3 regions of the Oceanobacillus luteolus genome follow, and region 2 is predicted to be linked to each of the others. Evidence: riboswitches for the same ligand, from Rfam matches in the RefSeq annotation. Region 2 holds a riboswitch; each other region holds the start of a gene.

What was found. A riboswitch is a leader RNA that binds a small molecule or an ion and turns the genes downstream of it on or off. The one in region 2 is predicted to bind S-adenosylmethionine.
Region 1: another riboswitch for S-adenosylmethionine. It lies ahead of ACFSBH_RS09865 (YezD family protein); the one in region 2 lies ahead of ACFSBH_RS17730 (5-methyltetrahydropteroyltriglutamate--homocysteine S-methyltransferase).
Region 3: another riboswitch for S-adenosylmethionine. It lies ahead of ACFSBH_RS16545 (YezD family protein); the one in region 2 lies ahead of ACFSBH_RS17730 (5-methyltetrahydropteroyltriglutamate--homocysteine S-methyltransferase).

What each region holds. Positions count from the first base shown of each region.
Region 1 covers NZ_JBHUDE010000045.1:2,252-12,504, forward strand. Annotated here, with positions in the region: gene ACFSBH_RS09820 (DMT family transporter) at 1-379, shown strand, start outside; gene ACFSBH_RS09825 (LLM class flavin-dependent oxidoreductase) at 460-1,752, opposite strand; gene ACFSBH_RS09830 (MetQ/NlpA family ABC transporter substrate-binding protein) at 1,823-2,671, opposite strand; gene ACFSBH_RS09835 (methionine ABC transporter permease) at 2,694-3,344, opposite strand; gene ACFSBH_RS09840 (methionine ABC transporter ATP-binding protein) at 3,286-4,365, opposite strand; gene ACFSBH_RS09845 (MetQ/NlpA family ABC transporter substrate-binding protein) at 4,396-5,202, opposite strand; gene ACFSBH_RS09850 (amidohydrolase) at 5,218-6,399, opposite strand; gene ACFSBH_RS09855 (GNAT family N-acetyltransferase) at 6,414-6,932, opposite strand; gene ACFSBH_RS09860 (LLM class flavin-dependent oxidoreductase) at 6,963-7,970, opposite strand; gene ACFSBH_RS09865 (YezD family protein) at 8,084-8,230, opposite strand; SAM riboswitch class I at 8,321-8,424, opposite strand; gene ssuE (NADPH-dependent FMN reductase) at 8,680-9,252, opposite strand; gene ACFSBH_RS09875 (glutaredoxin family protein) at 9,274-9,549, opposite strand; gene metE (5-methyltetrahydropteroyltriglutamate--homocysteine S-methyltransferase) at 9,581-10,253, opposite strand, start outside.
Region 2 covers NZ_JBHUDE010000157.1:29,268-39,520, reverse strand. Annotated here, with positions in the region: gene ACFSBH_RS17770 (DsbA family oxidoreductase) at 18-662, opposite strand; gene ACFSBH_RS17765 (hypothetical protein) at 662-811, opposite strand; gene ACFSBH_RS17760 (collagenase) at 928-1,677, opposite strand; gene ACFSBH_RS17755 (GNAT family N-acetyltransferase) at 1,674-2,186, opposite strand; gene ACFSBH_RS17750 (DUF5068 domain-containing protein) at 2,283-3,557, opposite strand; gene ACFSBH_RS17745 (DNA topology modulation protein) at 3,772-4,281, opposite strand; gene lspA (signal peptidase II) at 4,363-4,845, opposite strand; gene ACFSBH_RS17735 (hypothetical protein) at 5,243-5,743, shown strand; SAM riboswitch class I at 5,829-5,931, shown strand; gene ACFSBH_RS17730 (5-methyltetrahydropteroyltriglutamate--homocysteine S-methyltransferase) at 6,038-7,144, shown strand; gene ACFSBH_RS17725 (ABC transporter ATP-binding protein) at 7,306-8,226, shown strand; gene ACFSBH_RS17720 (ABC transporter permease) at 8,219-9,169, shown strand; gene ACFSBH_RS17715 (S66 family peptidase) at 9,218-10,231, opposite strand; gene ACFSBH_RS17710 (nucleotidyltransferase domain-containing protein) at 10,246-10,253, opposite strand, start outside.
Region 3 covers NZ_JBHUDE010000151.1:4,758-15,010, forward strand. Annotated here, with positions in the region: gene ACFSBH_RS16515 (MBL fold metallo-hydrolase) at 1-1,016, opposite strand, end outside; gene ACFSBH_RS16520 (DsrE/DsrF/DrsH-like family protein) at 1,104-1,499, opposite strand; gene ACFSBH_RS16525 (sulfurtransferase TusA family protein) at 1,512-2,063, opposite strand; gene ACFSBH_RS16530 (DUF4190 domain-containing protein) at 2,339-2,620, opposite strand; gene ACFSBH_RS16535 (cysteine hydrolase family protein) at 2,689-3,213, opposite strand; gene ACFSBH_RS16540 (cupin domain-containing protein) at 3,267-3,608, opposite strand; SAM riboswitch class I at 3,778-3,885, shown strand; gene ACFSBH_RS16545 (YezD family protein) at 4,018-4,179, shown strand; gene ACFSBH_RS16550 (acyl-CoA dehydrogenase family protein) at 4,380-5,570, shown strand; gene ACFSBH_RS16555 (LLM class flavin-dependent oxidoreductase) at 5,592-6,962, shown strand; gene ACFSBH_RS16560 (hypothetical protein) at 7,053-7,352, opposite strand; one part of gene ACFSBH_RS16565 (IS3 family transposase) at 7,494-8,127, shown strand; one part of gene ACFSBH_RS16565 (IS3 family transposase) at 8,127-9,049, shown strand; gene ACFSBH_RS16570 (CamS family sex pheromone protein) at 9,244-10,253, opposite strand, start outside.

The sequences.
Region 1 (10,253 bases), on a different contig from region 2:
TACGGCTCTAATGTCTACTTTGTACTCTGCCGTTTTTGGACTGATTATCCTTCTACCATTGAGTGTCCCTAATTTTACAGTTACAAATATTAATATCTCCTTTATTAGTGCAATCATTTATACAGGCCTAATCTCAACCGTTGTATGTATGCTGCTTTGGAGTATTTGTGTTCAAAAATTAGGTTCGACGACATCAGGGGTATTTCTTAATTTTAACCCGGTATTTACTGCAATTTTAGCTTTTCTATTCTTAGGTGAACAAATGACTTGGATACAGGGGATAGGTAGTGCCATTGTAATAACTGGTACTTATTTATTTTCATACTTTAAAACAAAAGAATTGAATATATTCTCTTTAGGAAAGTTGAGACACGACTAGACACTCATGCACCTTTTCTCGCCCAACTTTGAATCCCACCGTACTTTTTAAGTAGGTGGGACTCAAGGTTTCACTTCCTATTAATTCGTAACTTTTCCTTTCGTGAAACGATTTTCTGGTTTTTTCAGGCCAAGATGATCACGTAATGTATTTCCCTCATAATCCAAGCGGAATAAGCCTCTTTTCTGCAAAATCGGAACAACTAACTCAACAAAATCTTCCAAATCCCTTGGTAAAAGGGGGAATTGAATCATAAAACCATCTGTTGCTTTTTCTGTAAACCATTTTTCCATCTCATCTGCTACTTGTGTAGGCGTACCAATAAAGCCGTCTTTTTTAGCTGCGCCGAAAAATCTAGTATAGAGATCTCCAACTTTGAGATTTTCTTCCTCAATAATCTTCTTCATTTCATTGAATTGACTTTGGATACTATTTACTTTTGGAAATTCCACTTCTTTTGCTGGTGTATCTAGAGAGTATTTGGAAAAATCTACATTCCCCATATATCCAGAAACAAATTTCAAACTTTCATATGGATCAATGAGTTTTTGTAACTCATTATATTTTTCATATGCTTCTTTCTCAGTTTCTCCTACTATTGGTGATATGCCATGGAGAATGTGAAGCTCATTTTCACTCCTGCCAAAGTCCACTAATTGTGATTTTAATTTTCGATAAAACTGTTTCGAATCCTCAATATTATCCCAGTGCGTAAAAACAACTTCCGCGGTGCGGGCTGCCAGTCTCTGTCCTGGAATGGATGCACCAGCTTGAATGATTACCGGCTGACCTTGAACTGACCTTGCAATATTCAACGGGCCTTTTACTGAAAAATATCTGCCTTTGTAATGGAGCTCATGTACTTTATCCTGGTCATAAAATTCTCCTGTCTCTTTGTTATAAGTAAAAGCATCATCCTCCCATGAATCCCACAGGCCTTTTACTACATCTACGAACTCTTCCGCCCTCTCATAACGATGATCATGTTCCCAATGCTGTTCCCTACTAAAATTCAAGGCCGTTTGTCCTGTTGCATCAGCTGTCGTCACCACATTCCATGCCGCACGCCCACCACTTACATGATCGACGGATGAGAATTGACGTGCAAGAGTGAATGGTTCGTTATATGTTGTCGAGGCTGTAGCCCCGATACCGATTTTCTCGGTTGCTGAAGCTAAGGCAGTTATAAGTACTACTGGATCAAAGCGATTCAAAATTTGTGGATGTGACTCGTGATTAATTGCTAAACTATCTGCAACAAACGCAAGATCAAACTTTCCTCTCTCAGCAATCTGTGCTAGCTTTTGCAGTGCCTTTACATCAATACTTGCATTTGGACTTGATAGTGGATGGCGCCAGGAGGCAACGTGCATCCCTGTCCCTATCAAATATGCCGCTAATTTTATTTGTCTTTTCGTCACATTTCTCTCTCCCTCAACAAATTTAGTTATTTGAATAAGTTTCTTTAAATGTACTTAATTCCTCTAAAGAGATATTGATTGGAAGATAGTTCCCTTGATATGTCTCTTCAATAAATGCAGCTGTCTCGTCGGATTGATAAATTTCAACTATCTTCTGGAAAATTTCCTTATCCTTATCTTGTTCCCTAGCCGCGATTACATTGATATAAGGTTTTGCTGTTTGACTTTCATGAATAATCGCATCTTTTAGTGTTAGCCCCGCCTCCAATGAAACCCCATTATTTATTACCGAAGCAGCTACATCTTCCATTACACGAGGGGCATTTGCACCATCTACTGGTACAATTTCAATATTCTTGGGGTTTTCCTTAATTTTGTCTTCACCACCAAAACCATCAAAGTCATCAACAACCGTTAATAATCCCGCTTCTTGTAGTAGTAACAACGCCCTTCCCCAGTTAGGTGCATCATTCGGCACAGCTATTTGTGCCCCATCTGGAATTTCACTCAACGCTTGATATTTACTGGAATACAATCCCAGTGGAGCAATAATCGTTGTGCCAATTGGAACAACTTCTGAATTGGTATTCTCATTAAATGACTCCAAATATGCTACATGTTGGAACGCATTTATATCAACTTCTCCTTCAACTAAGGCTTGATTTGGATCATACGCAGATGAGAAATTGACAATTTCGATTTTTATTCCTTCTTTCTCGGCTTGCTCCTTTAAATATTCCCATGTTCGCAGTTCGGAACTTCGAATTCCAACTTTGACTGTTGCTTGTTCATCTACTGCCTTTGCATTTCCAGAACACGCACCTAACAACACACTCAATACTATAAATAACGGAAACAACCATTTTTTCATGATTACACTCCTCTTTGTCACTCTAAATTCTCCTTGCCTTTCGTTCTAGTCTGTTTCCAATTTCCTGTATAGCTTGAACGAGGATCACTAGAATAACAACAGTTACTAGAATCGTAATGGAACTAAATCGCTGATAGCCATAGGTTATGGCTACATCCCCGAGTCCTCCACCGCCAATTGCTCCTGCCATTGCAGTTGCACCTATTAATCCAATCGTCGCTGTTGTTAAACTTAAAATTAATGAAGAAAAAGCTTCTGGCATTAAAAAGCGATAAATGATTTGCAGTGGTGTCGCTCCCATCGCTTTTGCTGCTTCAATAATTCCTTCATCTACTTCTAATAACGAATTTTCTACTAACCTAGAAAAATAAGGCCCTATATGAAGTACCAGGGGAACTATCGCAGCCGTTGTCCCAATTGATGTACCTACAATTAACCTTGTAAAAGGAATAATTGCTACAAGCAAGATAATAAACGGAATGGAACGAAAGATATTAACGATTGGATTCACGCTGGAATAAATCAACCGGTTTTCCAGGATATGTCCTTTCCTCGTTACTACTAATAACACACCTAAGAATATCCCGATGATCCCTCCAAAAAAGAGTGAAACACTAACCATGTAAAGCGTTTCCCACAACGCGTTCAATATCAATTCTTTGCTCACTTCCATCTTCGATAACCTCCTTCACTTCGATTTCTTGGCTAATGATATATTCAATCGCTCGCTCAATTTCGTAATTATCTCCAATTAACTCGACAACTAAGTCACCAAAAGGAATCCCTTGTAATTCCGTAATGTTTCCAAACAGAACATTGATTTCCACGTTGTAAATCTTTGCAGTTTTAGAAACAGTCGGTTGCCCGGAGTCTGCTCCGAAAAATTCAATTTTGAAGATACGACTAAAATGATCCTTTTCTTTTAACAGTTGATAAACACTTTGAGGCACTTCATCGCGAATGACAGATTTAACAAAGTTACGTGTTGTAGCTGTTTTTGGATGTGCAAAAACTTCATAGACACTTCCTGTTTCAATAATTTGACCATCTTCCATTACCCCAACCCGATTACAAATCTCTTTGATAACTTCCATTTCATGGGTAATGATTAAAATCGTAATATTGTATTCCTCGTTTATCCTTTTTAATAGATTTAAGATTGACTTTGTAGTTTCCGGATCTAATGCTGATGTAGCTTCGTCGCATAATAATATGGAAGGATTCGTTACTAATGCTCGGGCAATTCCAACACGTTGCTTTTGTCCACCTGATAACTGATCCGGGTAATTATTTGCCTTCTCCTCTAATCCAACAAAACGAAGAGTTTCATATACCTGATCTTCTACCGCTTTCTTGTTATATCCACTTAGCAATAAAGGCATAGCTACATTATGAAAGACATTTCTAGAATTTATCAGATTAAAGTGTTGGAAAATCATTCCGATATCCTTCTTTGCTTCTCGTATCTCATTATGAGACAGTTTTGCTAAATTTTTCCCCTTGACAATCACTTCACCCGATGTCGGATATTCCAATAAATTCACGGTACGGATAAGTGTACTTTTCCCGGCTCCACTGAAGCCGATCACTCCAAAAATGTCCCCTTTATTAACGCTTAACTGAATATTCTTTAATGCTTCAACTTTTTTTCCACCACTATCAAATACTTTGGAGACCTGACGAAATTCTATCAATCTAACCCCTCCTGAAGAATATTGATTTCATTAGAACGCAGGGACAACTGCTCCTTCGTAATTATCTAATATAAATTCCCTTACCTTTTCCGTTGTTAATGCATCCGCAAGTTTTTGAATTAGTTCGCTGTCCTTGTTGTCGGGACGAGCGACTAAAACATTGACATATGGTGAGTCCAATCCTTCAATAATTAAAGAATCTTCTAGAGGCTTAAGATCAGCTTCTAAAGCATAGTTTGTATTGATGGCCGAAGCCTCTACATCATCTAAGGAATGAACTAAGAGAGGTGGATCAACTGGAATAAATTCTAAGTTTTTATCGTTTCTAGTGATGTCTTCCAATAAGAAGTCACCTGATTTAGCATCATTCAATTCAATTATTCCATGCTCTGCAAAAAGCAGGAGTGTTCTTGAGAAGTTCGAAGGGTTATTCGGAACAGCAATTTGTGCCCCTTCCGATAAGTTATCAATGGAATCAATTTCCTTTGAATACACTCCAAATGGTTCAATATGAATACCTTCCACTACTACTAAATCTAGCCCACTGTCCTCGTTAACTTGTTCTAAATACGGCGTATGCTGGAAGAAATTTGCATCTAAATCTCCATCTGATGTCTGCTGATTCGTTTGAATACCATCCGTAGAAATCATAATTTCTAGTTTCACACCATCTTCTTCCAAATCTGGTGCAATAAACTCCAATATTTCTGCATGTGGTACAGAAGAAGCCCCAACTTTCAATGTCGCTTTCTCGTTTTCAGAAGCTGATCCTTCCACACAACCTGTTATTACAAATAATCCAATTGTGATCATCGCTAAAAGATGTTTGATTTTCATTTTCTCTACCCCTTTTTAATTATTAACCTGGTTTATTCCTACTTTTTCATCTTGATTGTCCTGAATTTCATTTAATAATGACAAAGCACTTTCATAGAAGAAGTAAGAGGCTTCAATGAGCGCTGATTCATCGACTGTAAATGCAGGATGGTGCCATTCTTCATTGCCATTTGTCCCGAAGAATACAAATGCGCCCGGTATTTGCTGCTGATAAAAGGCAAAGTCTTCCCCACCCATTGTCGGTTGCGGTTTTACTACTCTTAGTCCTCGTTCTTGAGCCGCTTCACGTAAAATGTCTATCGTTTCTGCATCATTGACCAATGGAGGTGGTCCTGGAAACCACTCAATACTAGCTTCCCCTGAATATGCCCGCGCTGTGTTTTCAACTATCGTATTTACTTTTTCTATAATTTCTTCGCGAATTTGATGATTAAACGTTCGAGTCGTCCCCTCAAGAATCACTTCACTCGGGATGACGTTCCACGTACTTCCGCCGGTTATTCTTGTCACGCTTACTACAGCACTTTCCAAAGGTGAAACATTTCTGCTGACAATCGACTGTAGGGCTGTAACGATTTGTGAGGCGGCAAGGATGGGATCTTTTCCATTTTGCGGAATAGCGGCATGACTTCCTTTCCCAGCGACTTTAATATGAAATCGATCGACAGACGCCATTAGCGCTCCAGCTTTTAAACCAATTGTGCCAACTGGTAAATCGGGTTTATTATGGATGCCAATGATGGCTTCGACCCCTTGAAGCTGGCCATCATTAATTACCTGTTCCGCTCCTCCGCCTATTTCTTCTGCCGGCTGAAACAAGAATCTAATATTTCCTCTCAACTTATTTTGATTCTTTTTTAATAAGGAAGCAGCACCAATTAATGCGGCTGTATGGAAATCATGTCCACAAGCATGCATGACACCTTTTATTTTTGAAGCGTAAGGTAAGCCAGTTTTTTCATGGATTGGCAATGCATCGATATCAGCTCTAATTGCAATCGTCGGTCCGGGAGATGCTCCTTCTATTTGGGCAAACACCCCCGTTCTTAAGCCTGTTTTTCTTATATTAATCCCTATCTCTTCTAACTCTTTTTGGATAAACTTCGTTGTTTCGAATTCTTTAGTTGATAGCTCCGGATACTGGTGTAAATGACGTCTAATTGAAATTAAGTAATCATTCAAATCCGTTTTAAACATGGCAGTTCCCCTCTCTATAAATCCAACCTATAGCATTTCGATACAATATTTCCTCTTGAAAAATCCTTTGATACCTCTCTTTTGAAACCAAGCTTTTCATAAATTTTGATTGCATGATGCATGAAATCAGTTGTATGCAAATATATGCTCGATTCGCCGAGAGCTTTTGCATCATGAATGACAGTATTTAATAAAGCATGGCCAACACCACGACCTCTTGCGCGGGGATGAACTCCGAGTAGCCGAATAATCGGTGCCTCGATTTTAAGCTCTGGAATTGCATATGCCTTTTCTCCAGATTGAAATAACTGCAAAGTGCCTAAAACTTCTTGATCCAGTTTGGCTACTAGAATTTTATCTACATTCGGATTATCAATAGAAGAAACAATTCTCTTTAAATAATCCTCCCACGCTTGAGGAGGGAAATAGCTTTCATACTGTTGGTAACTTTCAATCAGAACACGCCGAACGTTCTCCATATCCTCTCTAAGCAACTCATTGACACTGACTGGATTACTAATTAATTTACTCATGGCTGTCCTCCATTTGATAATCAATCAAGATTATATTGATTCCACTTTCGCTGCAACTTCACGTGGGCTCAATAGTTGGAACGAACGAAAACGCTCAGCTTCTCTTCGAATCGGAGTATGCAATATAAATTCATCGATATGATAGAGATGTTGAAATCGAATTAGCTCCCCTTTCACATATTCTGGTGTTCCAGCTATGATATTCGCTGCCTTTTCTTGTACTTCAAAAGGGCCTTCTGCTTGTTTCTCATATGCCAAAACTTGCTCTTCCGATTGAACGGTCAATGTCCGGCCGTCATGAAGATGAAGGCTGAATAATTTATGCTCCGCCGCTAATTTTTCTGCTTCGTCTTGGGTAGGTGCTGCAAGGACTGCTAAAGAGAAAATAAACTTCCCTTCTCTGAAATTCGATTTAAAGTTATGAACTGTTTCATGAAGTACTTTATCGTCATTATTTAAAAATCCTGCGTAAACAAAATTAACTCTTAAATCAGCAGCAAATTTGGCACTATTAACACTTCCTCCAAGTAAATAAATATCCGGCTTCTCATCTGGCCTTGGTAAAGCTTGAATACCTGCTAATGGATGGTCATGCTCAACCGTTTCATCTATCAATTGTTTTAGAAATGTGAAGCGCTCATTGAAATCATTTTTATTATTTGATTCACCATTTTGTAATGCTTTCGTAGACAAAGGTAATCCACCAGGAGCCTTCCCAATTCCTAGATCTACTCTTCCAGGAGCGAGAGTTGATAAAACATTAAAGTTTTCGGCAACTTTATAAGGACTATAATGTTGTAGCATCACACCACCAGAACCAACTTGAATCGTATTTGTTTGTGCTAACAAATGCGAAATTAATACTTCTGGTGAAGAACCTGCTACCTGCTCCATGTTGTGATGCTCCGAAACCCAGAAACGGGAGTACCCCCATTCTTCAGCTCTTTTTGCCAGTTGTATCGTATGCTGAAATGCGTCAGCTGCTGTTTTTCCATTAAAAATTGGACTTTGATCAAGAATCCCAAGTTTTAAGCTCATTATTTCTCCCCCATTCCCTCTAAAAAATTGCAAAAGGCAGCTTTCCATTCAATAATGAATGGAAAGCTGCCTTTAGTTGTCTAATCGGCATGCTTCATTTCGTTTGATGATTCTTACCTTGTAGTTTGGTAACGTAATTTTTCAGTTGTTTCTATTTGTGTAATTTCATCGTCATGAACAGTTATGATTAAGGATCCAAATTTAAGTTTTTTCAATTCGGTTACGATGTCTAAGATCTTTTTGTCAGTTACATTTGCCATAGAATCTCCTCCTTTATCAAAATATTATATAGAAAATTCAAAAAACCTCTTCTATACAAATAAGAAGAGGTTTTCATTTATATCATTCTCTTCTTATCTGCCAGTCACATCGACTTGCTGGAATTGGCACGGTGCTATAAAAGTCCGTTGCCGAGGTTTCAAAGGGCCAGTCCCTCCACCTCTCTGGATAAGAAATACTTTATTTAGTTTTTTATGTTGTAAGTAGTACTTTGTTAAAGCTTATAAATCTTTGAGAATAATACCTTTATTCTAATACTGTACATCTTAGCATCCCTTTATTATCTTGTCAAGGAAAATTCAGGGAATTTTTTATAAATTCCGATGTTAGACGTTAATGCTTATAAATATGGCCACAACATGTTCAAATTGATAATATTTCCTTAAGTAGCTCATAATCAGAAGCCTATTGCTACTTTCAGAAATAGTATTTAATAATGACTTGCACTTACTACATCTTTTTCTGATATAACTGGCACATCAACTGAAATCTTCCTCATAAAATAATTAAGCTGCTTCTTCGTTCGATTTAACATAACATTATCAATTATAACTTCACTGCCAGTCTTGCTTATTTCACTATCTTGGAAATATAGTCCTTTTAAGCTATGTGCTTTTACTGTTGCCAGTAGAGGATTCAATGCATAATCGAGCGCGAGTAAATGCGATGAACTGCCTCCTGTCATCACCGGTAGTACAAAAGTATCTTGTAAAACATCTTGGGGCAGCAGATCAAACAGTGCTTTTAATACGCCGGAATATGAAGCCTTGTATACAGGGGATCCAACGATAACACCATCCGCTTTTTGCAGTTCCACAGAAATCTCTTTTATCTTAGAACTGTTGAAGTTTGCAAAAAGCAGGTCCTCTGCATCGAAATCTTTTACAGAAACATGGTGAACAGAAAATCCTTCCTGCATAGCGAGGTCTCCTAAATAATAAAGAATGCGTTCTGATCTCGATAACGAAGATGGACTTCCAGAAACAATGACAATTCTCCCCATAGTCATTCCCCTTTCCAATTTTTAATGGATGCCCTTCAAGGCGGTGTTTTCCAGTGCTTTCTCCAAATGTTCAATCCCAACTTCTGTTACCGCTTCATATACATTCCCTTGACCAATCTCGACAACTGGTACATGGCGCACCCCATACTTAGCTTGTAAAATATCTCTCCTGTCATCCTTTTCCGTTACATCTATCGTTTGGAAAGCTAAACCTTTTTCGTGTAGATATGTTTTTACTTCCGTGCAATAACTGCAACCTTGTTTGGACCAAACTACAATTGATAGATTATTTGCCAACGTAGTCTTCCACCTCTCCCTAAGCATAAATTTATATTGTTACTTTTACTTGACGTGCCTCTTTTGCAGCTTGCACCATTACTTCCAATGCTGCTACAGTTTCTTCTTCTTTGCGTGTTTTCAGTCCGCAATCTGGATTAACCCAAAACTGCTTTGGTGAAATGGTTTCTAATGCCCGGTCAATATTTTGTTTTATTTCATTGACAGATGGAACCCTTGGACTATGAATATCATAAACACCGAGTCCAATCCCTTTTCTGTACGTGTTTTCTTCGAAAGTTGAAACGATCTCTCCGTGACTTCTCGATGACTCAATCGAAATTACATCAGCATCAAGTGCATCAATACAATCAAAAATATCCTCGAAGTTCGAATAGCACATATGGGTATGAATTTGTGTATCTGCATCAACGCTTGCAGTAGCTAAACGGAATGCATATGCAGATACTTTTAGATATTCTTCCCATTTGGCCCTGTCTAGTGGCAACCCTTCACGTAAAGCAGGCTCATCTACTTGAATGATTTTTATGCCATTCTTTTCTAATGCAACAACTTCTTTTTGAAGAGCCAATGCAATCTGCTTCATCGTTTCATAACGATGACTTGCATCGTGAACGAATGACCAGTTCAAGATCGTTACCGGTCCAGTCAGCATTCCTTTTACAGGACGATCGGTCAATGATTGTGCATAAACACTTTCTTTT
Region 2 (10,253 bases):
TGTCCGCTTTATTCCGGTTATTGTTCTGTCTCTTCCTGCCACACCTGCTCCAGAACTTGTTTAAACTGAGCAACCGGCTGAGCACCTGATACGGCATATTTATTGTTAAACACATAAAAAGGTACACCTTGAACACCAATTTGACTCGCTTCTTGAATGTCTTGGTTTACTTTTTGAGTGTAGCTTTGATTTTGTGTACTTCCTAATGCCGCATATTTATCGATTCCAACCTCTTCAGCTAGGCGTCCAATTGTGTCCGTGTCACTTAATAACTCACCCTCTGTAAAGTGAGCTTTATAGAAACGTTTAAAAAATTCGTTTCCTTTGCCTTGTTCTTTCGCGTATTGGAATACGTGATGAGCTGGTATAGTACTTGCAAATTTAGCCGTATCATAATCGATTACCAAGTCAGCATCCTTCGCCATATTCACGACGTTCTCAAACATTCCTTTCGCTTGATCTACAGGAATCCCTTTCATATCAGCAAATGTCTCATAATAATCTTTCTGTGGATTATGAGCTGCTTCTGGCGATAGCAGGAAACTCTTGTATTCAATTTCAACCTTATCCGCATGTTCAAATTCTTCCAAAGCTTTTTCTAAATGTGCTTCTCCGATATAGCAAAACGGACACATAAAATCAGACCAAATAGTAATTTTCATTAATTTGTCTCCTTCTCTTTATTGACTGGTCCACAAACACCGGTTTCCATATCACAGACGAAAGCATCTGAATCGGATAAGTCCAGGCCTTTTAACTCTTCAATTGGTTTCAATTCAATTGGCTTTAATTCCTTTACTTTATTATCCATAGGAAAACCTCCTTTATTTTTAGATCTATATCTGTAAACTCTTGTAATAGTACCTTCTAAAGTCTATCTTTAGTATAAATGACATATGCTTAAGAAATACAGTAATGCGCTCAACTTCATCGGAAAAGATCGATAACCTGAAAATATTCTTTTAATGTTACTTTTCTTCCGGCTTCATCCCATTTATGGTATTCCTTGAAAACTTGCATAACATCCCCGCTGAATAATGTTTCCACGAGATATTGAATCGTGAGAAAACTCCGGTGATAATCAAACATAATACGTGATAATTTATCCTCATAAGAGCCGCTACCGAACTCCTCCAGGGAATGGCCACCATAATTTTCCTTAAATATATCGACTATCTCTACTTCTGCTTGTGAAATTTCTCGAAATTCCTCTTGATTTAACGTAAATTTTCTACTTAAATAATCGCACATCCCCTCTTCGAACCAAATACCATCTTCCCGTGCATCACCAAAGTCATCTAGGAACAAATCAGAATGATGGGTCAGTTCGTGGGCCAGGATACTAAATATGTGATTCTCATTCATCGTTTTGAAAAATTGTTCCAATCCCTCATGTCGCTTTCCATCTAACTGTCTTAGAAATAGGTTTCTCCAGGACATCAGATCTGGAGAAAAATAGATGCAATCTTTATTTGTATAAGCTGGAATCGGAACATCGGAAAAAGCCGAAGTTGCCAAATCGGTTGTTGTCCACACAACTGCTTTTGGTAAATCAACCAGTTGAAAGTTTTCCTCCAGTACACGTTGATAGTTCGCGAGCTTTCCAGAGAATTTCATAATTATATCTTCGTACTTCGAATAGTCTTCTTTACTTTCAAATGCATAAATATGTCTCATTTCTTATTCCCCCAAATTAACTTGCTCATATAATATTCATCCATATACGTTCCATCAATAAGTAGGGAACTTCTTTTTGTTCCCTCTATCTCAAATCCAGATTTCTTATATAAACGAGTTCCCGCTTCATTCGTCGTGACCACAGTAAGTTCCATACGATGGATGCCGTTGAATTTCGCCCACTCGTCAAGCGCAGTAAATAGTTTAGTACCGATACCTTTTCCTCGATATTTTTCTAGAATTCCTGTAACGATATATACAGAATGCCTATTTCTCTTCGCATTCCCTCCAATTGCAAACAAATAGCCAACCAAGGAACCTTCCACTTCTGCAACAATGATTGTTGAATTACTTGATTTACTCATTTCCTCAATCATTTTCAACTGCTTCTCAACTGTAACTTGTCTCTCCCCGGTTTCCCATAGCATATATTCAGATGTGGCCTCCACTTCATTGACTAGGTGAGCCAACTCGGCGGCATCTGATCTTTCTATTCCCCTAATGTTCATTCTATTCCCCCTATTCCTACATTACTTTTTCATCATAGCACTAAAAATATAAAAACGTCCTGTCTAAGCAAAAGCTTTAAACAGGACGTTTCGACATTATTTTAATTTGAATTCCGCTTTTTCACCCTTAGAAATATCTTGAGCCTCCTCATTTCGGATCGGACCAATTTCCATTTCAAAGGACTTATCTTTCCATATCTTTTCAAATTGCTCTTTATCTAACAAGAAAACCTGTAAGAGTTCTCCACTGTCTCCAGCAGCTACTACATCACCATAGCGATACGGTAACAGCATTCCTTCATTCAAAGTCCATTGCTTTCCATCATTTAAATGAAGTGTAGATGACATCGATGTTTTTGATATATCTTCATCAAATCCATTATCAATGGTGAATTTAACTGTCAACAAAACGAATTCATCTTCCTGAAAGCGTGGAGCTTCTTCTGCATTAGGAACGAAGTTAGTAAATTGGTATCCGTCTAATGTGATTGTAGCCTCACCAATTTCTTGACTTTCCCCAATCTCCTCTTCTTCTAACATTTCTTTGTCACCCATGTTTTCAGCAGTAACTTTATCATTATAAAAACCTTGCGCTGCTTTATCTGCTTCCTTTTCTGCGCTTTCTGCATCAAGTGGAAGAGTAAAACGCCCAGGTGATCCAATCATAGATGAATAATCGTCCTTATCTGTTTGTGGTGTCGTTATTTCTACATCAACACTCCCAGCTTCAAGTACTTCTGTTAAGCGATCTTCACCAATCGGATATGCATAATAACCAACGATTTCCTGTCCAGCTTCTAAGAAATAATCATTGGACGGGGAAAGTAGATTTGGTAATTGTTGATCTTCCGGTAAAAGATACTGGTAATTACTCAAATGTTTATCGGCACCAACATAAGACATATAGTAGCTTGTCATATAATGTAAGTCTTCATCTGTATTATTTTTCACCGTATATTGTGCAATTATTACCGCTCCATTATTTTGATCATCAAAAGGAATACTATAATCGCGATGAAAATCTAGTAATTCCACTAATGTGTAAGCATCTAATGTTACTGAGACACCTTCCATTTCATGGGTTTGTGCTTCTTTACTTTCATATAAAACGGTCGCAGTTCCTTCTGTCTCTTCTTCCATAAAAGCAATCAATTCAGAAAAGTCACTTGCAGTTACCGAAGTCTCTTCTGCAGGTTCTTCCTCTTCTTCCGGCTGTTCTTCTTCAACCTCTTCTTCTGGTTCCTCTTCTTTTAAAACTTCCTCTTCATCTGCTGCATCGACCTCAGCTTCTCCCCCATCACTTTCTCCACAAGCAGCAATGATAGTTGCAAAGAAAAACATAACAATAAATAATAACAGTTTTTTACTCATGAAATTTTTACCCCTCCGTTGTATGGAATACAATGGTAATCTTACTACAACGAAGGAAATTGTCTATTCCTTTTCTTAAAAATAATTACTAAGTACTGGAAAATTCTTCGTTATTAACTTTTAATCGTGCCAATTCTCTCATGACTTTCTAACTTAATTCTATCGATACATTTCCATAACGATTTGGCGAGTGTCAAAAACAGGTATCAGAACATCAGCTATCCCCATTTTCTATGAAACGTTTAATCTCTTTTCTCGACGAGAGTATAATGACATTTTTTTCATTAGAAAGCTCTTTCAACATAGCCAAGATAGCTGGCCTTTTGACCTTGGGATAATTCCAAATCCATTTTAGAAATTCCATATCCAGTTTTTCTTTACAATCAGCTGCCATATCTGGTCTCGTCCGGTTACGATATTGAAAACGTCTCTTTATGGCTCGATATAAACAGACGGTTCTTGGTAAATCCAGATAAATAATCGTATCTGCTGCATTCAACCTTATATCCAATGTACTGCCATAATTTCCATCAATAATCCAGCTTTCTCTTGTAATAAGTTCATTTTGGATCATCCGTTGTTCCGTTTTCGAAGTCATCACCCAATTTGGCTTCCAGAGAATTGCATCCAAATGATAAACGGGTATACCTATTTTTTCGCTCAGTTGCCTGGCCAATGTGGATTTTCCAGCTCCACCTGAACCGATGATGGCTACTTTTTTCATGACCATCCTCCTCTGTTCGTTGGTTATATGTTTCCAGAGTCTGACTGTCGTTTCTATTTCTGGTCAGTAAAGTGTCCGATATTACTGAACATACTCGTCTCCTTCGTATTCTTCTTTGCTTTCCTGATTTCTTCTACGTCGCAACCATTGAACCAGCTCGTGTACAATAAGCAGAACAATACCTATTTCAAGTGCATGATCAGCTATATTAAGAATCCCGCTTCCCCGAACAATAAAATCAGTCACTTGCCCAAATATTAACCGGTCCATTCCATTACCAATCGCTCCACCGACCAAGAAGCCCATACTTATATTAATAATGGGCCCGCGCCAAGCCTTGTTTCTCCTTAAATAGAAGACAAACATTACAAATAAGATGGATATGACACCAAATACCCTTGCATAGCCGGGGAAAAATCCACCTGCCATTCCACTGTTTTCAATATAGGTAAGTTCAATCCCCATCCACGTTAACCTCTCGTACATTTCGACATTTAAGCGAACTAAAACCTTTGTGATTTGATCGATCAAAAGAACAATAACTGCAGTGATGTAAAATAACATGATAACCTTCTTTCCCAAAGGTTGTATAAACCTTTTATTTTCGATAAAGAATATATGCTCTTCTTTCTGCATAAGGAATACATTTATAGCAAACTTTTATTTTCTTTCCATTGTCGTCCCAATAAATTCTCGCTTTCTTAGCCCTTCCGTTACATAGCTTACATTTACTGAATAGCAACAGTACTCTCTCCTTCGCGAGTCAGCTTCCATTCTATCTTTCTACTAACTTCATTATATCGAAAAAGAAAGAAAGTGTAGAACTATTTGGTATTTTTTACATAACTCGTATTGTATCCTTTATATAGAGTCAGCTATAGGTAAAGGTATTCACCCATTCACCCAAATGATTTATTCACATAAGTTGTAACAAGCCTACTTTTTTAAAGGAGCGTTAATCATGAGTCCAATCAATTTTCAAGCTTTTACAGGATTAATTACACATATGGAAGATTACCCCTTCTATCCAACCGATGAAGAGACCGGATGTCATAAGTTCATCACTGTTCAAAATGAAACGGGGATGATTGTTAATTTTATAGCTGGTCCAAATACGTATTTCGTCAATCATGAAATGGTTTCGGTTGGAGACCAGATTACAGGATATTTGGATGGCGACGTACCAGTAATACTAATCTATCCTCCACAATATTACGCATTGATTATTGTAAAAGAGTCACCTTCCACCCACGTCAAGGTAGACTATTTTGATGATGATCTAGTCAGCGGTGATGGCAATTTAAAACTACATGTTAACCCTGACACACCCATTCTTTTAACAAACGGGCAAGCCTTTAATCAAAATCCTGCCCAGAGAAATCTTATTGTTACTTATACACATACATCGAAAAGCATACCCGCCCTAACTACTCCAGAAGAAATTATCGTCTATTGTCGTTAATCCTTATTAAAATGCATCCATTTTATTTTAAGATTGACATTCCTTTCGATTCGGTATATTCTATTAATTAACTTAATACAAAACTTTCTTATCCAGAGAGGTGGAGGGACTGGCCCATTGATACCTCGGCAACAGGCTTACATAGTACTGTGCCAATTCCAGTAGCGTAATTCGCTAGAAGATAAGAAGAGAAATTAGACACGGTGCCTAAACCTCTTCTTATCTGAGAAGAGGTTTTTTTATTTAGCAATAACGAGCAGAAATTCCAAATAATTTAAAAAGAGGATGATCAATATGACAAAAACATTAGTAAAGGCTCCATTTAAAGCAGACCATGTAGGAAGTTTCTTACGACCTGAAAACTTGCATCAAGCAAGAAAGGACTTGAAAGAAGGTGAAATTTCTGCATCTGAACTACGCGAAATTGAAACGAAAGAAATAAAGAGAATAGTAGACAAGCAGATTGAAGTTGGATTAAAGGCTGTCACAGACGGTGAGTTTCGTCGTAGTTGGTGGCATTTGGACTTCCTTGAAGGTTTAAATGGAATAGAAGGATATGAAACAGAAAAAGGATACACATTCGATGGAATTGAGACGGACCGTTACCATGTGCGTAATACAGGAAAAATCTCCTTTGATCCGGACCATCCATTCATAAAAGATTTTCTTGAATTTAAGGATATTGTCGGCGACCGCGCAATTCCGAAGCAAACCATTCCAAGTCCTAACCAATTGTTCGAGGTCGGTATTCGTAATCCAGAAATTTATCCAGATCTTGAAACGTATGCTAATGATATCGTCAGCGCATATCGTGATGCTATAAAGGCATTCTATGATGCTGGTGTCCGTTATTTACAGCTGGATGATGTATATATTGCCGGCCTTTCTTCCGAAGATTTTCAGTTAATCGATACAGGAGGATACTCTAAAGCAGAATTAATTGAGCTTGCAGTTCGAATTGTAAATGATGTTATTGCAGATCGACCAGAAGATTTAATCATCACTACCCACCTATGCCGCGGAAATTATCGTTCAAGCTGGGCGTTCAAAGGAAGTTATGCGGATATTGCACCGACTTTATTTGCTAAAGAAAAAGTGGATGGTTTCTTCCTTGAATATGACGATGAGCGTTCCGGTTCATTCGAGCCATTAAAACACGTACCAAAAGGTGGAGCACAAGTTGTAATTGGTGCTGTTACATCTAAAGCTGGTGAACTCGAAGATAAAGAAGTAATCAAGAAAAAAATTGAAAATGCTTCACAATTCGTCCCGTTAGAACAACTTGCTTTGAGCCCGCAATGTGGATTTGCCTCTACCCATCATGGTAACAAGCTTACAGAAGACGAGCAATGGTCAAAGCTGAAGTACATTGTGGATTTATCGAAAGAAATTTGGGGATAAACGGAACACGAGTATCTGATTCATAAAAAGGTGATCGGTTGGTAGAATATTCTCTAACCGATCACCTTTTTATTTTTTTATGGAAATTAATTACCAAAATTATGAAACCAATACTGCTTTCTCTCCGTACAACATGGTAGAAAGAAATGGGAGGGAAAAGAATGCCAGAAATTGCTATGCAATTGACGAATGTAAGTAAGCGGATTGGCAAAAAGGAAATTATCAAAGACTTGTCATTTTCCATTAATAGAGGAGAAGTATTTGGTTTTATTGGTCCAAATGGTGCCGGGAAAACGACGACAATTCGTATGATGGTTGGACTTATGAAAATCACGGAAGGTGACATACATATTCTCGGTAAAAGTATAAAATCTGACTTTAAACAGGCAATTCGCGAAGTAGGCGCTATCGTTGAAAACCCTGAGCTTTATCCATTCTTAACCGGTGCTCAAAATTTGAAACAGTATGCAAGAATGATTCCAGGAGTCACGCAAAAAGATATCGATGAAGCTGTTAGACTCGTAGGTATGGAAAAGGCACTGAACGAAAAAGTTGGTCGATATTCGCTTGGTATGCGGCAACGGATTGGTATTGCCCAAGCCATTTTACACAAGCCTTCTATATTAATCCTAGATGAACCGACAAATGGTCTTGATCCAGCAGGTATCAGGGAAATCAGACAATACATCCGTAAATTGGCGGCCGAAAAGAACGTTGCAGTTATTATATCCAGTCATCTCTTATCCGAGATTGAATTGATGTGTGACCGAATCGGTATTATTAAAAATGGAGAACTTGTTGCTACACAAGATGTCCGAGAGAACACATCTTCAACAACTCAAACATTGCTGCAAGTTGAGATGGAAGCCACACCATTAGATAAAGCTTTAGAAATTATTAATGAGAAAACTACAGCTGCACAAACGAATAATAAGATTACTTTCGAAATTGAAAAAGAACATATTCCGGCTTTAATTTCAAATCTTGTGGAACAAAATATTCTCATTTATGAGGTCAGTGTCACGAAATCAACCTTAGAGGATAAATTCTTTGATTTGATTGGAGAGAATGTCATTGGGTAATTTTATAAATCTCATTCAAAATGAACTGATTAAAATCTATCGATTGAAATCCACTTGGGCGATGTATATTATAGTAGGAATTATTATTGTTGGCCTTGGCATTTTCATCAAATCCTACGGAGAATATATGACGTATGAAGAGGATAGTTGGAGAGAAACTCTTGAAGCCGAGAACCAAAGCTTACTGGATGAGTCTGAAGAATTTCCAGGAATTGCGGAATTCAACCAAAGCCTCATCGAGCAAAATAATTACTATTTGGAAAATGATATTATACCAGTGAGTTATGGCGCATGGCAATTTGTAATGGAAAATGAAATGCTGCTTTCACTAGTCAGCCTATTCACTATTATCGTGGCAGCTGGTATTCTCGCTAATGAATTCCGCTGGGGTACGATAAAGCTGCTCCTTATCCGGCCGATTTCACGAACAAAAATATTGATAGCAAAATACAGCTCTGTACTCCTTTTTTCATTTATTACAGCATTCTTTGTACTGTTCTTTTCATGGATTGTCGGTCTCATTCTATTTGGATTCGATGGAATGAACCCTCATATTGTCCTTGAAAAAAACGAGGGCATCGAGTATGTTTCTGTTATTGGTGAAATTCTTACGGGATATGGATTCAGTCTCATCAACTTACTCATGATGGCCACTTTCGCCTTTATGATCTCTGCCATCTTCAGAAATAGTGCCTTAGCGATTGGACTAGCCATATTCCTCATGCTTGCAGGAAATCAAATTGTCTTTTTCTTCATAGAGCGTGACTGGGCTAAATACATTTTATTTGCAAACACAGACCTTTCCCAATATGTTAATGGAAATACACCATTAATGGAAGGGATGACATTAGGTTTCTCCGTCACCATGTTAGTAATCTATTATGTCATATTCGTCGCACTTTCTTGGGTATTCTTTACGAAACGGGATGTAGCCGGCTATTAATATGCAAACTAAGAAAGGTTCCGATTAAAATGTCGGAACCTTTCTCTATCATATAAGATGCTGCAAAACTTTTCCTTTACCTTCTCTCACTTCAACCTTCGCATAAGCTCCATTCACAAAGGTTATTTGTGGAGGGACATGTCCGCAGTCTATATCATAAATAATCGGTAATTGAAGTTCTTCATATAAATCTTGATAAACATCTTCTATAGTATAATTACCCACAGTGTCGTTTGCCGGACTCCTGCCAAACAGGATACCCGCACAACCTTCAAACCAACCTGCCAATCTCATCTGCACTAAGGTTCTCCTCAAATCAGTTGTATTCAAATAACAGTTTTCAAAATACCAAAGAATTGGTTCCCCTTTGGTGAATTGTTTACGGAAATTTGCTACATCACCATATTCTGTTCCAATTAGATGTCTGATTACATCAATACACCCACCAAGTAATCGACCTTCCACTTGGGCATCCTTTCCTAAGAGGACCTTCCATTCTGTTGGTTCTGTCAGATGATAAATTTGTGGTGTCGGATTGTCATGTTGCCACTCTTTCTGATACTTTTCAGATGAATACTGTAAAATAGAATCCCCTCGCTTTGTAGATAAGACTTTTTCCCACATTGCTGTAGTCTTGTCTGAGTATTCTCCTCTTACATCCACCAAATTTGTACCATGAGCAGTAGCTATTCCCGTCTTTAACGTCGTAGCCAATAATAAAACACTTGTATCCGAATACCCTAGTATCCACTTCGGCTCCATATCATTAAAGTTCATATGCTCCAAAATTTCAATGAGCAGTTCCCCACCCCAAGGGGGAAATATCAACTCAATACCATCATTGGTCAACATTTCATTTAATTCTTTGGCCCTTATTTTTGCAGGGGCAGACTTTGCCTTTTCTTGTGTCCATACAGTATCACCAATCTGGATGTCGTAACCTTTTTCTTTCAATCGTTTCTCTGCTGTATTTATCAAATCATGCAATTCTGGTTGTACTCCCGAAGAAGGTGCTGTTACACCAATTGTTGCTCCTTTTCTTAAAAATGGATATTGAATCATATTATCTTCTCCTTTTAATAGA
Region 3 (10,253 bases), on a different contig from region 2:
GGTGGCAGGTTATCTGTCACAGTACGGCGGAATTCGGCTTCGTCTTCGATATTTAAACCATGATTCTCTTTAAATAAATCGCCTAATCTTCTCGCTACGGTACCATCTTCATTCAACTCATCGATGATCATAAAGTGTGCAGGTAATACGACCAGGTCTTCCGCCAACTCACGGTAACGCTTATACAAGGTTTCACGCAGATCGCCGACCCAATCTTCTGCCTTACCAGCTAAATCTGGCCGACCGATGGAGTCCATAAATAAAATGTCACCTGTCAGTAAAAATCGATTATCAATGACAAATGATGTGGAACCGATAGTATGCCCCGGTGAATACAAGGCTTCTACATTGATTTGTGAAGCCCCTACCTTCACGTTTAAACGCTCTGTTAAGGGTGTGTACGGAAATACTACTTCTGTCGCATCCTTAGGCGGCAAATAATACGTTGCACCTGTTTCAGCGGCAATATGACGCCCTCCTGAAATATGATCGGCATGCAGGTGGGTGTCAAACACATGCTTAATATCCACACCTTTTTCTTTTGCAAAATCTAGGAATACATCGGTGAAACGCACCGCATCTATAATGGCAGCCTCTCCATCAGAAATAATCATGTAGGATAAACAGCCTTTCCCAAGGCGAACAAATTGATAAAGTTCTCCGCCATTTTTTAAATCCGCAACTTTAATAGGTTCCAAATAGCTGCTCCAAGCTCGCATTCCACCTTCCAGATAGCCTACTTCACGCCCAGCTTCCGACAGCATTTCTGCCACCATAATGGAAGATCCTTCTTTGGCACATACGACCAACACTTCTTTGTCTGCTGGAATTTTCGTGAGAACCTCATCGACGCCATCCAGCAATTCAAAATAAGGAATGTTTACATACTCAAAGTTTTGTCCTTCTATTTTCCAATCTTCAAATGCATCGGTGTTACGCACATCTAAGATAAAAAGTTCTTCCTGGTCAATTACCTTTCGAGCAACTTTTGCTGCTGTCCATTTGTTTACTGTCATACTTCCCTTTACCCCCCTAGGTATATTTTCCACCAAAATATTTACAGTAGATCATTGCTCTACTGCATGAGTTTTTTCGGTAATCCATTAGAACGTCAGTGTCGGTGCTGCATCTTTCGAAAACTCCAAGAAAGTGACCGCTCCACCAACTTCAATGCCATCCACGAAATCTTCTTTCGTAAGTCCCATGACATCCATCGTCATTTGACAAGCGATGAATGTTACACCCAGTTCTTGCGCCATTTCCACTAATTCTGGGATGGAAGGGATGTTGGCTTTTTCAAATCCTTCCGCAAAATGTTCTTTTCCTTCCGGCATTTCCAAGTTATGCATCGCTTGTTTGTGGATCAAATTCAAACCTTCAAACGTGAAGAAAATCTGCACCTCTTTATCCGAAGCCGCTGCGGCTGTTGCAATATTAAATACTTTGTATGCATCAAACAGTCCACCGTTTGCTGCGATAATAGCTACTTTATTAGACATATTGTATTCCTCCTATATTTCCTTTTCTATTTTTCCGTCCCACTCCGTCATACCTGGCAGAACGTTATATACTTTTTTGAAGCCATTCTTCGCTAAAAGTTGTGCAGCCAAATCAGAGCGTTTCCCTGTCCGGCAAATCACATATACTTCTTTTTCTTTATCTAATTCCGTCATACGAGAATCTAATTCTCCGAGTGGAATGGATATGGCACCTTCGATATGACCAAAGGAATATTCCGCTGCCTCACGAACATCTAAGATTAACCCTTCCTGAGATTGTATTTCATCTAGTGGAATCGTATGTTCAAATGTTTTTTCCACTTCCGGTTCATTCGTACCTTTGCGGATATAATGATAAAGAACATCAGCTTCTTCCACTGTTCCTAAATACTGATGTCCTACTGAACTTGACCAAGCAGCTAAATCTGCTATCGACCCTTTGTCAGTGGCCTGAACTTCCAATACGTGTCCTTCTTCCAGATCGTTCATTGCTTTTTTTGTTTTCACAATCGGCATGGGACAGGCAAGTCCTTTCGCATCAAGATATTGATTAGCTTGAATCATTCGTTTACCCCCCAAGGTATTATTTTGATAAAGCATCTCCACATACCCCGCAGGGTATGTGAGTTAATAAAAAAATATAGTCGTTCGTAACGACGTTTTAAGTTTCCTTGATTTCTCCGCGGGAAATCTATTACAAGATTTATAATATACCCCCGCGGGTATATTGTCAACCTCTATACATTTCTTCCATTTATGATGACTATACAACTGCTTCTAATTTCAACAAAAAAGGGCGCATTTCCTTCCTTGAAATGCTACCCATCTATTCAGCGGATTTAATTAACAAGAGCATTGCCGACCATAATGGAGAACATGACGGTCAATAATATACCAATCAAACTACAAATAATACCTGCAATAGCTTTTCCTTTTCCAATTTGATTGGATTGGTTAACATCTTTTAACCCTAATAATCCAAAAATCAATCCAATAATACCAACTATTACTCCCAATCCAAAAAGAGAAGTAATCATAGAAAAAATACCTAGAATCAGTGCTGCCATACATTTTTTATTATTCTTGATCTCACTATCATATGAAACATCTAAATTGCTCAATTTACCCACCCTTTGTTCTTTCTTTTGTCTTTTACAATAATATCACTTCTAACCGTATTCTTTAACTCTTACAGACTATCAAAAGTAATCTCTTTACTCGGAAGAACATCAGCAAACCACCGCAGCACACCGTTATGATGATCAATAATTTGCTGGGCAGTAATGTCTTCAGAATCCCATGTACTGTGCGTATCAGAAGCTAGCGTGACCTTATATCCCAAACTGAATGCTCTTCTACAAGTCGTATCAATGCACACTTCTGTTTGAATTCCCGAGATTACTAGATGTTCAATCCCCCGTTTTTTAAGTTCTTGATCTAATGAGGTGTCCAGAAAAGAATCAGGATTATGTTTTTGGATGATGATATCCTGATTTTCTGGCATGATATCAGAATGAATCTCCCAAGCCTTCGTGCCATGTTGTAATTCACCATTTGGTTCATTATGCTGGATATAAAAAATTGGTGCATCCGTAGAACGTGCTTGCTTAATCAAATACTTAACATGTTGCAGTAAACTTTCCCCTTTGTAGACAACATCACCTTCTAGAAACATTCCATTCTGAACATCGATAATCAGTAATGCTTTTTTCATATTCTCCTCCTAAAATACTGGCTTGTTTTCTCTTCTTACAAGGGACGCAACCATTAAGAAGGTGCCTGTAATTCTTCTGACTGCAGTACCAAAGCTGTTAAGCCCTTCTCACTCCCGCTTCTATGACCTTCACCTTTGTTCCAAAATACACCGTCTCCACTTTTTAGATATACTCTTTGTTCATCTTCCCCTTCCACCCATCCTTCGCCATTTACTACGATGAATAACTGCGGGACGGGTGCTTGGTGATACCCAACGACACCACCTTTTTCGATATGTATAAATCCTATATTGGTCGGTTCTTCCGTCCGTAACACCTTTGAATAACTAGCTAATATCGAATGATACTTACTAATTTTATTTCCTGCTTCTGATCGAAATGTATATAATTGCAATCTTTTTCTCTCCTTCTCCTGAATGCCCTAAATAAATAATTCGACAAACATGCCGATTCCCCTTTTAGAAAAAGTCCGTTTTAGAAATAATTTCCATCTTCCTCTTGACAGAAGGGAAAAACTAGATTATTCTTTACCTATAAATTTTAAAAATTAAATTAGTTTGATTTTCTTATCCAGAGAGGTGGAGGGACTGGCCCTTTGAAGCCTCGGCAACAGACTTGCTTCATGCAAGAACTGTGCTAATTCCAGCAGGCGTGTGCCTGAAAGATAAGAAGAGCCGTTCGACTATTTTTGTTGAATTCACCCTCTTCTTATATCGAGAAGAGGGTTTTTATTTTATTGAAAACAATCAGGATTGGAGGGTTAATTTTTTTTATAAATCATATTTCGATGGGGAGGTTGGGGCTTGAATAAATATGACCGCACCAAAATTGAACATATTTTAGCGAAGTTGGAAGAGCTCGAATACGGAAGTTTAACGATCACCGTACATGATGGGAAAATTACTCAAATTGACACGACAGAGAAAAAACGGTTTCCATTGCAGGAAAAAGCAATCCGTAAATAAGGCGATTGCATCAACCATGATAGACAATAGCGTTTCCCAGTATGATCGACTTTCCATACAACTTCATTGCCGATTCGACAACGAAAGGTACTTGTGATGAGGATACATTTCTATCCTAATTGCAATGTGCCTTTTTTATATGGCTGAAGTTACGGAATGGGGCGTTTCAAAATTACAGTAATGACGAGGAGAGGATTAGATTGAGTACAACATTAACAACGAAAACCGGGCAATTGGATATTTATTCGGAAGCTTTTGATGAGGTCATTGAGGCGATTCGGGCGGATTATGATTGGAGAAATAAGAAAGGTGGCAGGCAACATCCATGGACAGGGGTGCAGATACTAAAAGATTTCCGGTTCGGCGCCATTACACTGCCGAAGGAGTTGGGTGGTGCCGGAGCTTCTATCGAAGAACTATTTACGGCAGTCATTCGGGTTGCGGAGGCAGATCCGGAGCTTGCACATATTTTCCGGGCACATTTCATGACCGTGGAATTTCTATTGAGAAATAAAACTCCTCATCGAGAGCATTTCTTAAAGGAAATTCGCCAAGGAGCGATCATCGGCAATGCATATACCGAGAATTCGAAACACCAAGCTGGCGGCGGGAAATACGACACCCATTTGGTGAAAGAGGGAGACGGATATATTTTACAAGGGGAAAAAGCGTTTACGACCGGAACATATTATGCGGATTTCACAGAAGTTACTGCGATGCTTGGTGATGCCCCTGTGAATGTGATTGTCCCGGTTAAACGAGACGGAGTGACGGTGCGCGATGACTGGGATGGATTCGGCCAAAAAATGACGGGCAGCGGGACGACAAGCTTTGATCGTGTGCGTGTTTCGGCAGAGGAAATATTTGATTCGAATGACAAAAATAATACCTATGCCCCGATTCCACATTTATATCTTCAAGGGATCATTGCCGGGATTTTGAATCGGATTGTTACGGATGCGGTCGAGCTGATTGGCAAGCGGAAGCGGTCCTTTTCACACGGAAACACGACAGACTTAAAACAAGATCCGCAGTTGCAGCAGGTTGTCGGGGAATTATCGAGCTATGCTTTTGCAGCAGAATCCATCGTGCTCACCGCTGCAAGAAGCATCGATACTTCTCGTGCGGACTACAACAATGCTGAAGCAGATCATACGGCCGCACTGAACGGGTCGCAAGTAAAGGTTGCCATAGAAAAACTTGCGCTCGAGGCAGCATCATTACTCTTTGAAGTCGGCAGCGCATCGGCAACAAAACAATCTGCCAACCTGGATAGACATTGGCGCAACATTCGTACCCTTGCTTCCCATAATCCGACACTGTACAAATCAAGGCTGATTGGAAACTATCATATCAACGGAGAATCATTGCCGACAACGGCTTACTTTTAAAAGAAAAAGGAGAGAAATAACATGAGTAAAACATTATCACTTACTGCATTTGTCATGAATACAGCTTCACATATTGTCCATGGTACGTGGCGCGATCCAAGAGGAAAACAGCGGGATTTCAATGATTTAAGCCTCTGGACCTCACTTGCGAAAGAATTGGAAGACGGCGGATTTGACACGATTTTTCTGGCGGATGTCGTTGGTCTGTACGGTGATTATGAAGGCGGCTGGGAAGCTCACGTTCGAAATGGCCTGCAGGTTCCGAGCAATGATCCGTTTACGCTGGCATCAGCCATTGCAGCAACGACAGAACGGCTTGGAGTAGCAGTGACAGCTGGTGTTTTTCAGCAACCTCCCTACAATTTTGCCAGACAAATATCAACGCTCGACCATCTTTCCCGCGGCCGTGTCGCTTGGAATATTGTGACCGGGTATTTGGAGAACGGCTTTAGAAATTACGGCTACGAAGGGATGCTTCCACATGACGAACGATATGATACGGCGGAAGAATATCTCGATGTATTGTACAAATTATGGGAAGGCTCCTGGGATGATGAGGCGTTGAAAAAAGATCGGAAAACTGGGATTTACGCAGATCCGGCGCATGTTCATAAAATTCATCATGAAAGCAAGCATTACAAAGTCGAAGGTCCGCACCTTGTTTCCCCTTCCCCACAACGGACACCGCTCCTATTCCAGGCGGGTGCTTCAACAAGAGGAAAAGCATTTGCGGCAAAACATGCGGAAGCGATTTTCATTAACACACCGAGTCCGAAAGTTGCGAAAAGCCTTATCGCTGAAGTAAGAGAAATAGCGGTGGAAAACGGAAGAAATGGTGAAGATATTCAATTTTTCCAGGGACAATCTTTTGTGATTGGTGAGACCGAAGAAGAAGCGCAGAAAAAGGCAAAGGAGCTGGATGAGATTACCGATCACAAGATGATGATTGCCCACATCGGCGGAGGCATGGGAATCGACTTCGGCAAATGGGATTTGGATACACCGATTGAGGATATTGAAACTGAGGGTGTGCGCGGCATCTTCAACTGGATAAAACAATCGGTCGAAGGACGAAAACCAACCTTACGTGATGTAGCCGACCACCACGGCAAATCAACAAGAATTGTCGGTACTCCAGAACAAATTGCCGACCGGCTGGAAGAGTGGCTGGATGCCGGGGTATCGGGTATTAATGTAATAAACGCCTTTATCCCAAGTTCTTATACGGAATTCATCGAAAAAGTCGTACCAGTATTAGAAGAGCGCGGGTTGCTGAAAGAGAGGGAAGCAAAACCAGAAACACTACGCGGAAGATTGTTCGGCCAGGATCGTCTGAGCGAGCGTCATCCTGCAGCGAAGTATCGCGGAGCTTTTGGAGGAGTGAGAAGTTAAGTTTGGATCGCGGCTCAGTAATTCTATACGACGCATGGAATCACACCTTGATTCCATGCGCTTTTCATTCTTTTTAAAAGCTCGATACCGTTAGCTCATGAAAAACCCCAATAGAAATGGCATGGCAAACAACAAGATAGAACTTAACACCAGTGTCCTAGTGACAATTTTTGAAAGCTTCATCCTACCTTCTCCTTTATACCACCCGGAGAATTGCAGCTTATTTCGATACAAAACAAATAGAAGTATTAAAATGGCAATTGCACCAAACCAAGAATAAACCTCTGTAACTTCATTAATTCTATAAATATTGCCTACAATGAACCAGCCTAATGCACCCAATAAACTCAATAGTAATATTACCCGAATTAATTCTAAGATTGTCCTCATTTGATTTCCCCCAGATGTTTATTCATAAAAATATTTTACCATTAACTTCAACAAAAAGAGCGATAATCCTTCTTGATATGCTCCCCTTAAAGTAGACAGATTAAAAAATAAATATCTGTTTACTATTGGGGGAGTTTTTTTATGTCTAATATTTACTATTCAATTGATTTTAAATATGAAGTAGTCATGGCTTATAAAGGTGGAGGATATTCACTTTCAAAAATCTGTTCAAAGTATCAAATTCAGAAGAATACCGTGTATAGGTGGAATGAGAAATTTGAATTATTTGGGATGGAGGGATTAGCTGATACAAAAATCCGGAAACAGTATTCAAAAGAATTAAAAGAAGCTGCAGTAAGAGATTACTTATCAGGGGAATATTCTCAAAATGAAGTTCTACGAAAGTATGAGATAGCTAGTATGGGGGTACTCGGAAGATGGATTAAAAAGTATAATAGTCATAGTGAATTAAAAGACACGGGAAAAGGGAGATCGAGCACTATGACTAAAGGGAGAAAAACAACTTGGGAAGAAAGAATTGAAATTGTACAAGATGCTTTAACTAACGGAAAGAATTATCAAGAAACAGCCGGAAAGCACCAAGTATCCTATCAACAAGTATACCAATGGGTACGTAAATATGAAGCTGGCGGATGGGATGCGTTAAAAGATGGACGAGGACGTTCTAAAAGTAAAGAAGAATTAACATCTGAAGAGAAAATGAAGTTAGAGATTCTTCGAATCGAAAAAGAGAATGAGCGTTTACGTGCAGAAAATGCTTTTCTAAAAAAGTTAGACGAGATCGAAAGGAGGCGAAAATAAACCAAGTAAGATATGAAGATAGGTATGTCGCAATTAAAGAACTGTATGAGAACGAGAATCTAAGTATTGTTTTACTATGCGATATCGCAGATATTTCACGTGCTGCTTATTATAAATGGTTAAAACGTAAACCTTCTACGAGAGAGCTTGAGAACGAAGAAATCTTAAAAGAAATGAAGACCCTCCATAAAAAAGTAGAGGGCATCTATGGCTATCGTCGAATGACCTTAAATATCAATAGAATGTTTAATCATCAATATAATCATAAACGTATTTTTAGACTAATGAATATTGCAGGGATTCAATCCGTGATACGGAGAAAGAAACCACAATATCAGCGCTCTATTCCTCAACACATTGCAGAGAATGTATTGAATCGTGAGTTTACTTCTGAAAAGCCGAATGAAAAATGGGTAACGGACGTTACCGAGTTCAAATATGGCTCAAGAAAGGCTTATTTAAATGCCATTTTGGATTTACATGATGGTTCAATTATTAGCTATGTTTTAGGACATTCCAATAATAACAAACTTGTATTTCAAACACTTGATGAAGCAATTGGCCAACTAGATGGTGAACATCCACTCATTCATAGCGATCGTGGATTCCAGTACACTTCTCACGGGTTTAAACGAAGATTGAATCAAGCTGGAATGACACAGAGTATGTCTCGTGTAGGAAAATGTATTGATAATGGACCAATGGAGTCTTTCTGGGGAACTCTTAAGTGTGAAAAATATTATTTACATAAGTATGAGTCATTTGAAAACCTCACAAAAGCAATTGATGAATACATTTACTTTTATAATCATGAAAGATATCAAGAAAAACTAAACGGCCTTAGCCCTGTTGAATACAGAACTAAAGCCGCTTAGACTAAATTTTATTATTTCCACTGTCTACTTGACAGGGGGCAGTTCATCTCAGATTAACGCACCCACTAGTTCAGTAGTTTAATTTTTTAAAGCGCCTTTACGATTTTTATTTACTGTCTGTCCATTATTTCCGGTTATTTCAATACTTCTCTCTACCGAAATAAATATGCTTATAAGATTGAACATATTCCTGCCTAATGATAGATATATACTTGAAGAGATTCATCACCGGCTTTCCGGTATATATGGCCTATGGTTTCATTGCTAGAGGTTACTTTTATTTCTATGTCGTAATAATTATCAAATATATCGTATACTAGGTCGGATACGTGCTGCATAAACCCTGTAAGCTCGGAATTACCAAAGAGCTCAATTGGAATTTCTATTGATAGAGTCTGGAGTTGTTTATTAGTAGAAAATCCGCTCCCAGTCAATCCAGTATAATTTGGAAAATATTGTGCAATTTTATCGCCAAAGCGCTTTACGTTCTCATGTTCTTCCAAATGTTTATGTTCGCTTTCCTCGGAAGGAAAGAGAATATATTCCTCATCAATGGTTTCCCAGTTCGTAATTGTATTTTTATCTGTAACGATTGTTCTTGCTACATAATTTCCAGGTATAGGCGAAGACGGCTCGGACTCGCGATATAAAGCGATCATAATAGGGATGTCAGAAAGTCCTTCCAATTCTCTTATATCATCCACTACTCTTTGTGCTACCTCATATCCCTTCCTCATCATACGATTCATATCAATCTCTTCGGTAAAAGATTCACCATGTAGTGGTGCTTGGAAGCTATATACGGACTTTAACGCAATCCCGATGGAGATTCCTGCCAACTCAACCTCTTTTTCACCAACTCTTTTTAAGTAATTTTGTTCTAGAACATGTGAGAAAACCCGTGGATTTTCCCTATGTTTTTTTTCACTCCAATTATCCTTTCTTGCCGGATTAAGTTCGGCAATCCAATTTATAATCGTGTCGTCCGATAAATACTGCCCCTCTTGGAAATAGAATTCACTCGGGTCGAATACATCCATAGAATGACGCCTTAGTCCCACTTCCAATTCATCTATATCTACGCGATTGGATATCTGCGTTGTAATTCTCCCCCTTGCAGCCCCTGTTTTATAGGGAGTAATCATCCGGTACGTTTCTTCTGAGGATTGGCTTCCTAAAACAGGCAGATTTTCCTTCTCATTAT